DNA from 4 places in the Clostridium perfringens genome. Region 1 is predicted to be linked to each of the others. Evidence: riboswitches for the same ligand, from Rfam matches in the RefSeq annotation. Region 1 holds a riboswitch; each other region holds the start of a gene.

Region 1 (3,150 bases):
ATAATCATTCAAGTCCTAACAGTGCTCATCCAGAAGCAGCTGTTGCAGGGGCTTTAGGAATAAGACTTGGAGGAGCAAATTACTATTTTGGAAAGCTTGTAGAAAAACCAACCATAGGAGATGCTAAAAAGAAAATAGAAATTTCAGATGTTTATAAGACTAATAATATATTAGGAATGGTTTCTTTTTTAGGAATGGTAGTAGCACTTATTATTAGATGTATTTTAGAGGTGATTATATGAATTTAGGACATGGTGGTAATGTAGAAGAAATTAAGAGGATTTATGGCTTAAAAGAAAATAAAATTATTGATTTTTCAGCTAATATAAACCCCCTAGGAATCTCTGAAAGAGTAAAAGAGGCTATGGTAAGAGGAATAAATTCTATAGAGAGATATCCAGATATAACTTATTATGAGCTTAAAAAAGAAATTTCAAACTTTGAAAAGGTAGCTTTAGAAAATATAGTTCTAGGAAATGGTGCAGCAGAGGTTATTTTTAATATAGTAAGAGGAATAAAACCTAAAAAGGCCCTTATAGTAGCACCAACCTTTTCAGAGTATGAGGATGCTTTAAATTCTGTTGAGTGTGAAGTTAACCATTATATATTAAAAGATAATTATTCAGTAGATAATGGATTTTTAGAAGAAATCAAGGAAGAATTAGATATTATATTTTTATGCAATCCCAATAATCCTACAGGTGCTTTAATAGAAAAAGATTTTTCATTAAAAGTATTGGAAAAAGCAAAAAAAATGAATATTACAGTTGTTTTTGATGAATCTTTCTTAGACTTTGTTGAAGATAATTATAGATACTCTCTTATTAAAGAACTTGATAATTTCCAAAATTTAATTATAGTAAAATCTTTAACTAAATTATTTGCCTTTCCTGGAATAAGATTAGGTTATGGATTAAGTTCTAATAATAATTTTATAGAAAAAATAAATTCAGTAGGAACTCCTTGGAGTGTAAATACCGTAGCAGACTATGCAGGAAGAGAAGCATTAAAAGATGTTAAGTATATTAAAAACAGCGTAGCTTACATAAAAAAAGAAAATGAATTTTTATATAATGGCCTAGAAAATTTTAAAGATATTACTACTTTTAAAGGTGCAGTAAATTTTATATTTTTTAAATTGAATAAAAATATAAATTTAAGAGAAGAATTAATTAGAAGAGGTATTATAATAAGAAGTTGTAGTAATTATATTGGCTTAGACCATAGCTTCTATAGGGTGGCAGTTAGAACAAGGGAAGAAAACAAAAAGCTTTTAGAAGAACTTTCAAAGGTTTTAAAATAAGCCTTATACTATTACTTTTATTATTAATAGGTTTTATATTAAATTAAGAAGTTTGACAATGATAAAATATAATAATATAATCAAGTTGATTAACTAATAATTGGTGTGATTTTCGCTTAATAGGGAATGAAGTTAAAGTCTTCAACTACCTCAGTAACCGTGAAGCAGACAAAATCTCAATATGTCACTGCATTTTTTGTGTGGGAAGACGAGATGGAGGAAGAAGCAAAGTCGGGATACCTGCCTTTTATTTAAGTACTATTATCTTCTGAGGGTAGGATAATAGGGTGCGTATGATTTAAATATGCTTAACATACCTTCTTAAAATGGTATGTTTTTTTATTTTATACGTATTAATTTAAGCCTCAAATATTTTAATTGTTAAGTTTTATGAAAGAGAAATTTGATTTATGATGATTTAAGCTTAATTTAGGAAAGTTCAGATTTGCTTTTATAGATTGTAAGGGATGCTTAGCAATATTAAAAAAATACATATTAAAATCATTAAATAAAATCAAATAGGAATCCTTCATATAACTTAAGAATTTATAAAGGTGAAAGTGGAGGAAGAATATGAGAAACTTTAAAAAAGTAATTTCTTTAGTAATGATAACCATGATGGCATTACTTATGTTTACTGGATGTGGAAGTAAAACAGTAACAATGAAAGATATGGAAGGAACTGAATTTACAGTACCTAAAAAGATTGAAAGAATAATATCAACAGCTCCATCTAATACAGAGATATTAGTAGGTTTAGGACTAGGTGATAAAATAGTTGGTGTTGATAAATATTCGGCAGATGTAAAAGGATTAAATCCTGATATTCCTAAAATAGACTTTAGAAATCCAGATGCAGAGACTATAGTAGCTCTTAAGCCAGATGTGATAATAGCTTCAGGGCACAATAGAACAGGAAAAGAAGATCCATTTAAGGCTTTAAAGGATGCAGGAATACCTGTAGTTTATATTCCAACTAGTGATAGTATAGATGGAATATATGAAGATATCAATTTCTTAGCTAAGTTAACTGGAACAGAAGCTGAAGGAAAGAAAATGGTTGATTCAATGAAAAGTGAAGTAGATAAAATAAAAGCTATAGGTGAAACTATAAAAGATAAGAAAACTGTTTACTTTGAAATTGGATCAGGTTCAAAACTTTATAGCTTTGGAAGTGATACTTTCTTAAATAACTTATTAACTATAATTGGAGCAGAAAACATATTTGGTAATGAAAAGGGTTGGATTTCTCCAAGTGAAGAAGCTGTTATAAAAGCAAACCCAGATGTAATTTTAACAAATGAAAGTTATATTGAAAATGCTACAGATTTAATTGCTAAACGTCCAGGTTGGAATACAATAACTGCTGTTAAGGATAATAAAATATTCTTAGTAGACAATAATGCATCATCACGTGGAAGTCAATACGTGGTAAATGTATTAAAACAAATGGCAAAGGATATTTATCCAGAACAATATGCAGGAATCTAAAAAAAGAAAACTACTAATATTACTAGCTATTCCATTAGTAATATTAGTACTCTGTATTGGAACTTCCATAGGAAGTTCCAATATTAATATATGGGATACTATTTCTATAGTTGGGAATAAAATTTTTAATATTCCTCTTAGAACTGGTATAAAACCAGAGGACGTAGCAATTATTTGGGTAATTAGATTACCAAGGGTATTATTAGCTTTTGGAGTTGGAGCTTCTCTTGCAGTTAGTGGAGCCATAATTCAATCTATATTAAAGAATCCATTAGCATCACCATATACTCTAGGAGTTTCATCAGGAGCTTCCCTAGGAGTTGGAATATACATAGTTCTTGGAATTTCAATTCCTG
Region 2 (3,150 bases), 290 kb from region 1:
ATCATATTCACCATAACTTTGAGAACCATAGTTATCTGACTCTAAATATTTTACTAACTCTTTATATTCTAATCTATCTTGCTCTTTTGATACCTCTTTAATATCCTCATACTGAGCTTCTAATACAGGATTTTCTGAAAATTCTTTTTCAATATATTCTCTTAAATCATATGTTGACATTTGCAAAAGTTTTATTGAAAGTTGCATTTGCTGGGTCATAATAAGCTTTTGCTCTTGGGTTAAATTCAAATTAAAATCCATTAACATATATATATCACCTAAAATTATCTAATTCTAACCTATTACTTTTATCTTTTAACCTTTCTTATATAATTATCCATCAAATAAAATTATTTTTCAATAATTTAAAATTTTAGCTAATTATAAAAGAAAGGCATATACCAAAATAATTTTTAATAAAACTTACAAAACTTCTTAGGAAAATCTAATGATTTTAAGAATATTTTTTAAGTTTTATTAAGCTTTGATAAATGCCCTTACTATTTTTATATTTAATTTAAATAATATTTCCTATTTTTATTATAGGAGTTTTTATTTTTCTCTTTATATCTTCTAAAGAATTATTTCTTAAAATAAATAATAAAGCTGTAGCAGGTCCTGCTGATTTTCTTAAATAATCACCTTCATAGGATAAGTTTATCCTTATTTTATTACTCTTTTCTAATTCACTTATTTCATGAATAATCCCCTTTGATCCAATAGGTAATATATCTTTAACATCCTTATTATCCATTAAAATCTTAAAGTCTTTAAAAGTAACGATTTCTCCAATATTATTATTTATATCCTCTAAAACTTCTTGTCCAACTTTAGGTATTCCTAATAAACAAATGGAATCTCCCTTTTCAAAATTAACCTTTAAGTTTTCTTCTTTTTCTCCTATTATAGTTAATCCCAAAAAGGTTTGAATAGTTTTAAAGTTATCCTCTGTGCTTCCTGTTACACACTCTGATAAATTGGATTTTTCATAGAAAAAGTCCTCAGCATTATACTCTTTTATGGCTCTATTGATTCCTTGTATTATTTTTTCTCCTCCATTATTCATAGACATACCCAAGTTATTAACTATTACTAATGGTTTTGCCCTAAAAGCTAAAAGCTCAAAAAGACATACTCTAGCTGAGAAATATGATACAATCTCATTTTCGGCTTTTACAAAGTCTCCTTCATTTTCACCAATTCCACCACAACTATCGCAAGCTATTACTAGTTTATTTTTTTCATTTTCTAATACAGTTAAGTCTCTAAACTTGTATATTTGCATTTTTTAATCCCTTACTTACTATAAATGCTATAACTATATTAACTAAGCTTGCTAAAGTAAGTGGTAATCCTAAAAGTTTTAAAAAGTCTACAGGATTCATTCCTCCTAAAACAAAATACATAAATACTCCTGTTATAAAAGTAAATCCTATTCCATTTAAAAGAGTACCAACAATTCCTGCTAAAATTACTTTTCCTCTGTTAAATATTATTGATGTTATGTATACAACAACAAACATTTCTAATGCTACTAAAATATGTACTGGTAAACTTAAAGGAAATCCTGTTCTTAAAGCTACAAATAAATGAGCTAAAAGTCCTATTATTCCTCCAACTACAGGTGATATTATTATTCCCCCAACAAAAGCTGGCATTGAATCTAATGCTATACTAGAGAATATAGGGAAGTTAGCTAATATAACACTTATTGCTATAAGTATAGCTGAAAAACACAAACTCTTAACATCTAATCTCTTTTTTTCCTTAGTAAAATTCATAATTATTTTACCCTCCTAATTAATATTATTTTCCTTCTCTCTACATTATAAGGCATCTATTAACTAGTAAGTTATACTTTTAATATTAAATAAAATTTCATACCCAACAAAACATAAATTATAATTTCAATTTTTCATAATTATACTAAAACATAATATCTTTGTATAACCTTAGAATAATTGATCCTTAATTAAATAGAGTTAAAATTTTTAATTAGAAATCTCTATTTCTAATTAATCTTTAGAAAAGCTTATACTCATTCTTTCTGTAAATATTTTTTCAAAATAAAAAACTGGTACGGATAACTATCCCCACCAGTTAAAATAATTTACATACTTTTAAACTTATATAATGCTTCCCTCCGAAACAATAAGAATAGCATACTAGGCAGGTCTCCTGGCTAATAAATCATCCTAAAACAATCCTTTCCATGACTATTTATCACAGTGGCTTTTTGTTCTCGTCCTTATCAACAGTAGCGGGGGCTGCAGTTTTTAACTTTCCCTATTAAGTTACTAAGCACCTAATGCTCTTATTTTATTTTCACTTTATAATTACACACTTATATACCTTTTGTCAACCTTCATATTTATATTGCTTTTACTTAATATTAAAATTTTCAACCTCATCTAAGGTCTTTGGCACATTAAATTCTCCCTGTATAATAGAAGTTCTATATTGTTCTACTTTATCTAAAACTTCTTTAGAAACTAAATTGCTTGTTGTCTTAGCTATCTCAATTCCATTATCCTTAAGCCCTATTTCCATTTTATTCTTTGGGCCAGCTTTAAAATCACTATTTATAACTTCTTTTGCTGTAGTATATACTGCATCATCTAGATTCTTTATCATTGATGATAATATAACATCAGCATACTCTGGAAATCTTTCTGCCCAATCAATATCAGCTCCAATAGCATACTTTCCTTTTTCCTTAGCAGCTTTAAAAAGTCCTTTTCCAGCTTCTCCTGCTGATTCAAATATTATATCTGCCCCTTCATCATACATTTTTTTAGCTATATCATTTGCTTTCTTTTGATCATTAAAGTTTCCTATGTACTGAACTAAATTTCCTTTTCTTATATTTTTATAGGCTTCCTCATTTGAAACCTTTAGTCCAGCCATAAATCCTGATAAAAATGTTTCTATTAATTCTTCCTTTATTGCACCTATAAAACCTACCTTGTTTGTTTTAGTAGTATTACCAGCTATTATTCCCATTAGAAATGCACCTTCTTCATCCTTAAAATCTATAGATTTTACATTTGGAAGGTCTGATACAGTATCTACTATAGCAAAGTTTTTATCTGGATAATCTTTAGCCACATTATTTAAACTCTCTAGAAATTTAAAGGCTGAAGCAAAAGT
Region 3 (3,150 bases), 150 kb from region 1:
GAGCGTTTCCAAAAACAAATATATCTACATTTTCCTTTGCTGCAAGTTCAACTCCTGCCATTGATCTAGTTATTTCTTTTTCTTTAGCTAATTTAAATACCTCTTCTAATCCAACATAGCATTCAACTGATGCATTTAATTCTTTTAATGCTCTTTTGTTCATTCCTGATAAAGCCATTGTTGTATCAGTATATATTTTAGCTCCATTCTTTAATGCAGAAACTCCTGCCTCTATAGCACCTTCACTTATTTCTATTAAATCTTGATATTCAAAATCCGCAGTAGTATGTATAACTCTTTTTACTATTTGTAATTCCTCTTCTGAAAAATTATGTTCATGCATTTCAGAACCTATAATTTCAAAACTTCTTTTTTCAATTCCCATAGGGCTTTTCATGTAATCCATTATTTCATTTCCCTTCTATGTTTCTTCTTTTTAGTTTCTCCAAGTCCTTTATATGTACCATTAATAACATCATTAATTCTATCTATGTATAAATTTCCAAACTCTTCGTATTCTCCTAAGCCTTTTAAAATAACATTAGCCTTTATTCCTTCACTTTCAAATCTGCTCTTCCATGAATCTTCTTCATCTGAAGCCATATCATTTTTAGCATGATCTCCAGCTACAACCATTAAAGGAATTATTGTTATTTCTTTTATATCTTTCTTCTTAGCTTTCTTTAAGACATTTGAAAAATTAGGATACCCTTCTACAGTTCCTACAAAAACATCTTCATAGTCCTTATCTATTAAAACAGATTGTAAACATCCATAAACAGCATTTGATGGATGAGCACTACCATGTCCAACAAATACACATGGAGAATTCTTTTCTATTAAATCTTTCATTGTATCTACGAAATATGAATAATCATCTGGACCTGATTCAAAACCTTCATAATGGAATATTGGTCTTCCTATTTCTATCTTTTTAAAGCATGGTTCATATTCCTTTACCATATGCTTTATATAATCAAACTCTTCTCCTGGAATAATATGAAGTGGTTGAACTATAACTTCCTCATATCCTTCCTCTCCTAATTTCTTTAAAGCATCCTCTGGAAATAATACTTCCATGTTATGTTTTTCTTTAAGTTTTCTTACTATCATATGTGATGTAAAACTTCTAAAAACATCATATTCTTTAAAGTTTTCCTGTATTGAATCTTCTATTTTCTTTATAGAATTATTTAATGCGTCTAAATGACTTGTTCCAAAACTTACTACTAATATAGCTTTTTTCATATTTCACCTCTAAAATTTAAAAATAAAAAGCATCTGTGCTACAAAGAACAGATGCTTACAAATCAAAGTAATTATTCCTCAAAATTATGAACAAATAAGTACTAATCTCTTCCCTCCGAAGCTTAGTTCATGATCTTTAGGCAGGTATCCTGACTTAAGGCTTATCCTCATTTCTCCCTTCCCAATTTATATAATCAGTGGTCAAATAGAAACTTGTATCCTATCACAGTAGCGGGGGCTGTAGTGGACTTTAACCACTTTCCCTTTTAATTAAAATCAAACCTAAAAATATAAAATATTATTTTTTTTAATTATAATATATAATCTTAATTATTTCAATATAGGGTAAATTTCTTATTTTTTATATTTGTAGTATAATTAAGTTGTTAATTTTTTCTTACCATATTTTAAATCTTTAAAGGTTAAATTTGTGTTACATTTGACTTTTATGTTATAATTCAGTAATATATGATGAAATACACTTAAGTTGTGGACAGTTTAACTAAAGGAGTGTAGTTTATGCAAAAAAGAATTTTGTCAGCATTAATTGCTATGGCAATTAGTATTTCAGCTACTCATGTAGTTTTTGCTGATACAGTAAATGATAAGAAATCTACTATACAGGAGAATAAAGTAAAATATTCACAATTAGATAATGAAGTTATTTCACTTAACTCTCAAGTGTCAAAACTTAATAATGAAATTGAAGATTTAAATGCTAAGTTAGAAGATAATAAGGCTAAAATGAAAGATACAGAAGAGAATTTAAAAGAGACAGAAAGCAAAGTAAGCACTTTAAAAACTGAAATAGATGAAAAACAATCTGTTTTAGGAAAAAGAATGCGTGCTATGTATAAAAGTAAGGATTCTATGAATCCCGTAGTTTTCTTGCTTAAGTCTGAAGACTTATCAGATTTAATAACAAGAATAGACGCTTTAGCAAGGGTTACAGCTTTAGATAAAAATCTTATACAAAGTTTAGATGAGCAAAAAGATTCTCTTAATAGTGATATTAAAAAGTTAGAGAGAGATAAAGCTGAACTTAAAGAATTGAAAGCTTCAACTGAGGAATCTCTTAAAACCTTAGATAGTAAAAAAATTGAAGAACAAAAGAAAATTGATGAATTAAATAAACAAAAAGAGGCTGTTTTAGAAGTAATTAAAGAAAATGAAATGTCTTTAATATCTCATTCAGTTTCAGTTATAAATTCAAGTTCATCAATTAATGAACTTGAAAGTGCAGTAAGCACATTGAATCAATTAATACCACAACTTAACATTGATTCTGTAAAAGAGGCAGCTAACAATTCTGTACAAGCTGCTAAAAATAAAATTGAATCATTAAAAGCTGAAGAAGCTAAAAAAGCAGAGGAAGCTGCTAAAAATAATGCTGCAAACTCTTCAAATACTACTAGCAGTAATAATAGTTCTAGCCAACCTAGTAGCGATGGCAAGTATAAGAAAACACTTTCTATGGAAGCCACTGCATATAGTGGTGGAACCTTAACAGCTATGGGACTTAAACCTGTAAGAGATCCAGGTGGAATAAGTACAATAGCAGTTGATCCTAGTGTAATTCCTTTAGGATCAAAAGTGTACATCCCTGGTTATGGTTATGCTATAGCATCAGATACAGGTGGAGTTATAAAGGGAAATATTATTGACCTTTACATGAACTCTCATGATGAATGTATATCTTGGGGAAGACGTCAAGTTACATTACACATAGTTGCTTATCCTGGTGAATGGTAAAAAGATAAGACTTTTCGTCTTATCTTTTTCTTATTTTACTTCCAAAATTATTAAATGCCTTTAAAAAAAGAAAAATTACTAAAAATGCTATTATTGCAGTAATAACTACAAATAAAAAGTTTAATAGATCTTTAAAACTTAAACCCACTC
Region 4 (3,150 bases), 1.3 Mb from region 1:
CATATTTATACCTTTTAGAGCATGAGTTCCATCTGAATAATTATAATTAAGCTCTTCTACTTTTAATATATAGTCTTCCATAAAATCCTCCTACTCTACTTAATAAATATAGCTATTCCTATAAAAATAAGATTAATTATTATAGTTATAATGTAAATGTAATTTCTTTTTTGAACCTGTTCTTCTAGAACTTTAAGTTCTCCATTATATCCTCTGGCTTCTAATGCAGTATATAAATCATTAGCTCTCTTAAATGAACGTATAAATAGTGTTGATGCAAGAGCACCTAAGGATTTATATGATGTTTTTATATCTCTATATCCAAGTCTTGAATTTTGCGATATAAACATCATTTCTGAAGTTTCTAAAATTATAAATATAAATCTGTACACTAAGCTTATTAACTCAATTAAAAAACTTGGTACTTTAAGCTTAGCTAAAACTGATATTACATCTATCATTGGAGTGGTTAAGGATATAAAATATAAGCAACTTAAAGATCCCATTACCTTAAGGAACATATTAAGTCCTTGAATAATTCCACTTTTTGAAACTCCAATCCATCCATTAAAAAGTTTAAACGATACTAAAAATGTATCCTGTTTTAATGAATAACTAACAACAATTGTTAGGATACCAATTATTAAAAAAGCTATTGGTACCATCATTAACTTTATAAAAACTCTTATTTTTGTTCTTCCTACTTTTGTTATTAAAAAAGTCATAATACTTATTATAAGCATAGAAACAATAAAATTATTTGCCCAAAGACAAACGCACAAAGTAATTAAGGCAAAAAACATCTTTTCCGATGGATTAATATTTTTTAACTTAGATGCATAAGCATATTTATCTATGTTTATCATTTACTTCGTCGTTCACTTTCTTTTTGCCTTTTAGATATCCTAATCCAAAGCCAATTACCCCTGCACCTATTGCAGCTTGAAGAGCAAATAATAAACTTTCTATTTCTCCACTAGCTGGTTCAAATAATGGTGAGAACCATGGTTCATAGTTTTCATCAATTTGTGTTATTGCTTCTTCTGCTTGATCATCAGATCCACCAAACTCTCCATTTTTAGCTACAAAGAAAGGTATTATTGTAATAAATACAACTAATAATAGTAATATCACATTAGTTAACACTCTTTTATTTTTCATTATTTTACCCCCTTTGAAAAAATGTTAAGTTCCATTAAATCTTCTTTTGCATAATTTTCTATTGTATTAAAGATTATGACTGTTAATATTCCTTCACTTATAGCTAGAGGAACTTGAGTAACAGCAAATATACCCATGAATTTCATAACTGATGCCATAACTCCTCCAACCTCTGCTGGGAAGGCTAGTCCTAATTGAACTGAAGTAACCATGTAAGTTGCTAAATCTCCAAGAGCAGATGCTAAAAATACACCTAACCATGTTGGTCCATTAAGTTTTTTTACTAATTTATAAAGTCCGTATGATACTAAAGGCCCAACTACAGCCATTGAAAAAGTATTAGCTCCAAGAGTAGTAAGACCACCATGAGCTAAAAGTAATGCTTGGAATAAAAGTACGATAAGTCCTAAAACTGATGCTGCTGTAGGTCCAAATAATATTGCCGCAAGACCAACCCCTGTAGGATGTGAGCAACTACCTGTAACTGATGGAAGCTTTAATGCTGAAAGAACAAAAGCATAAGCTCCTGCCATAGCTAACAAAATCTTTAGTCTTGGATTATTTCCAACCTTGTTTTTAATAGAGAATAATCCTAATACTATAAATGGTATAGTTATAACTCCCCATGCTATACACCATTTAGGTTGTAAAAATCCTTCCATGATATGCATAGCTGAAACACTTCTTGGTATTAATAAGAACATTAATAAAAATCCTATAAATACTTGATTCTTTTTTGACATAATAATTCTACTCCTTAAATTATATTTTTATTTTGTATTCCCATTTATCATCTTTTTATTTTAAGATAAAATTTGATTTAACTATTTCTGCATCAAATAAAACAATATGTACTAAAAATATTTCCCTTTATAACACTTAATCTAAATATGAATAACTTTAATTTCTAGTTAAATCAGAACTTTAGTCTTAGAAATAAAAAACCCCTAGACATTGCGTCTAGAGGTTATAAAAATTCTAAAAAAATATAACTTACCAAAGCACAACACCTCCTATTTCCCGTAGGATCTTGATGTTTTAAAAATAGGCAGGTCTTCTGGCTTAAGTATCATCACTTTTTGTGGCCTTCCCAAAATATTATATTCCAGTGGCTTAAAGTACAAAAAGCTCCTCTATTACAGCGGCGGGACCGCGTGGGATTTAAACCCAACTTCCCTTTTAATATATAGTTACAAATGTAACTATTTAACCTATTTCTAAATATTTAATTTTACAATACTTTAACATTATATAGCATATGCATTGCATTTACAATTAAACTCTATAGATTTCTTTAGAAAATATGCTATATATAAGGCTTTCGGTAATTTTTAAACATATAATTCCTGTTCATATATTATTATAAAATATTAATTATTAAGAAACTTATCTGTTTATCATATAAATTTAATGAACTTATCTTAAATTAATCTGACTCTAATAATATTTTAAAAAAATTTTTATTAAGTTATGTTTTAAATTAAAAGGAATCATATTAGATACAAATAATCATTTTAAAATACTACTCTTTAAAATTCTTAGTATTTTAAATTTGATTTTAAGCATCTTTATGATTCCTAAAAAATTATAAATCTAATTTATCCTTATTGAATTATCTTAATTTAGTATTCTATGATTTATAAAGCTTATCTCATATTCATCAATAGAGCCATCTTTATTTAAATCAAGAGAAGTGTTAGTAGTACTTCCAATGTTTTTAGATACCATTGCTAAGTCTCCTATATCAATCTTTCCATTGCCATTAAAGTCTCCTGTACTTTCTTCTATTAATAAAGAGTTAAATCTTGCTATTGCACCCTCTAAAGATTCCTTAGATGAATTTATTTCTTCTTCAGTAGAATCTTCCTTGTTAAATACTTCTTCAGCCTTATTAATTTCAACTGCTAATCCATCCTTAGCGCCTTTATGGTATTCACCAACATTAAATCCTTCTACAGATTCCTCTAGTAAAGATTTACCTTGATTTAT

What was found. A riboswitch is a leader RNA that binds a small molecule or an ion and turns the genes downstream of it on or off. The one in region 1 is predicted to bind cobalamin.
Positions count from the first base shown of each region.
Region 2: another riboswitch for cobalamin. It lies ahead of I6G60_RS08835 (ECF transporter S component); the one in region 1 lies ahead of I6G60_RS10005 (ABC transporter substrate-binding protein).
Region 3: another riboswitch for cobalamin. It lies ahead of I6G60_RS09290 (sirohydrochlorin cobaltochelatase); the one in region 1 lies ahead of I6G60_RS10005 (ABC transporter substrate-binding protein).
Region 4: another riboswitch for cobalamin. It lies ahead of I6G60_RS00595 (energy-coupling factor ABC transporter permease); the one in region 1 lies ahead of I6G60_RS10005 (ABC transporter substrate-binding protein).

Region 1 is NZ_CP065681.1:2,108,111-2,111,260, reverse strand. Features, by position in the region: gene cbiB (adenosylcobinamide-phosphate synthase CbiB) at 1-242, shown strand, start outside; gene cobD (threonine-phosphate decarboxylase CobD) at 239-1,303, shown strand; cobalamin riboswitch at 1,388-1,565, shown strand; gene I6G60_RS10005 (ABC transporter substrate-binding protein) at 1,877-2,794, shown strand; gene I6G60_RS10000 (FecCD family ABC transporter permease) at 2,781-3,150, shown strand, end outside.
Region 2 is NZ_CP065681.1:1,820,649-1,823,798, reverse strand. Features, by position in the region: gene rpoN (RNA polymerase factor sigma-54) at 1-267, opposite strand, end outside; gene I6G60_RS08840 (hypothetical protein) at 518-1,285, opposite strand; gene I6G60_RS08835 (ECF transporter S component) at 1,266-1,781, opposite strand; cobalamin riboswitch at 2,152-2,324, opposite strand; gene I6G60_RS08830 (BMP family lipoprotein) at 2,383-3,150, opposite strand, start outside.
Region 3 is NZ_CP065681.1:1,955,090-1,958,239, reverse strand. Features, by position in the region: gene I6G60_RS09295 (precorrin-8X methylmutase) at 1-406, opposite strand, end outside; gene I6G60_RS09290 (sirohydrochlorin cobaltochelatase) at 406-1,248, opposite strand; cobalamin riboswitch at 1,371-1,549, opposite strand; gene I6G60_RS09285 (3D domain-containing protein) at 1,768-3,000, shown strand; gene I6G60_RS09280 (hypothetical protein) at 3,020-3,150, opposite strand, start outside.
Region 4 is NZ_CP065681.1:69,206-72,355, forward strand. Features, by position in the region: gene I6G60_RS00580 (ATP-binding cassette domain-containing protein) at 1-81, opposite strand, end outside; gene cbiQ (cobalt ECF transporter T component CbiQ) at 96-866, opposite strand; gene I6G60_RS00590 (energy-coupling factor ABC transporter substrate-binding protein) at 850-1,161, opposite strand; gene I6G60_RS00595 (energy-coupling factor ABC transporter permease) at 1,161-1,904, opposite strand; cobalamin riboswitch at 2,192-2,391, opposite strand; gene nagH (hyaluronoglucosaminidase) at 2,779-3,150, opposite strand, start outside.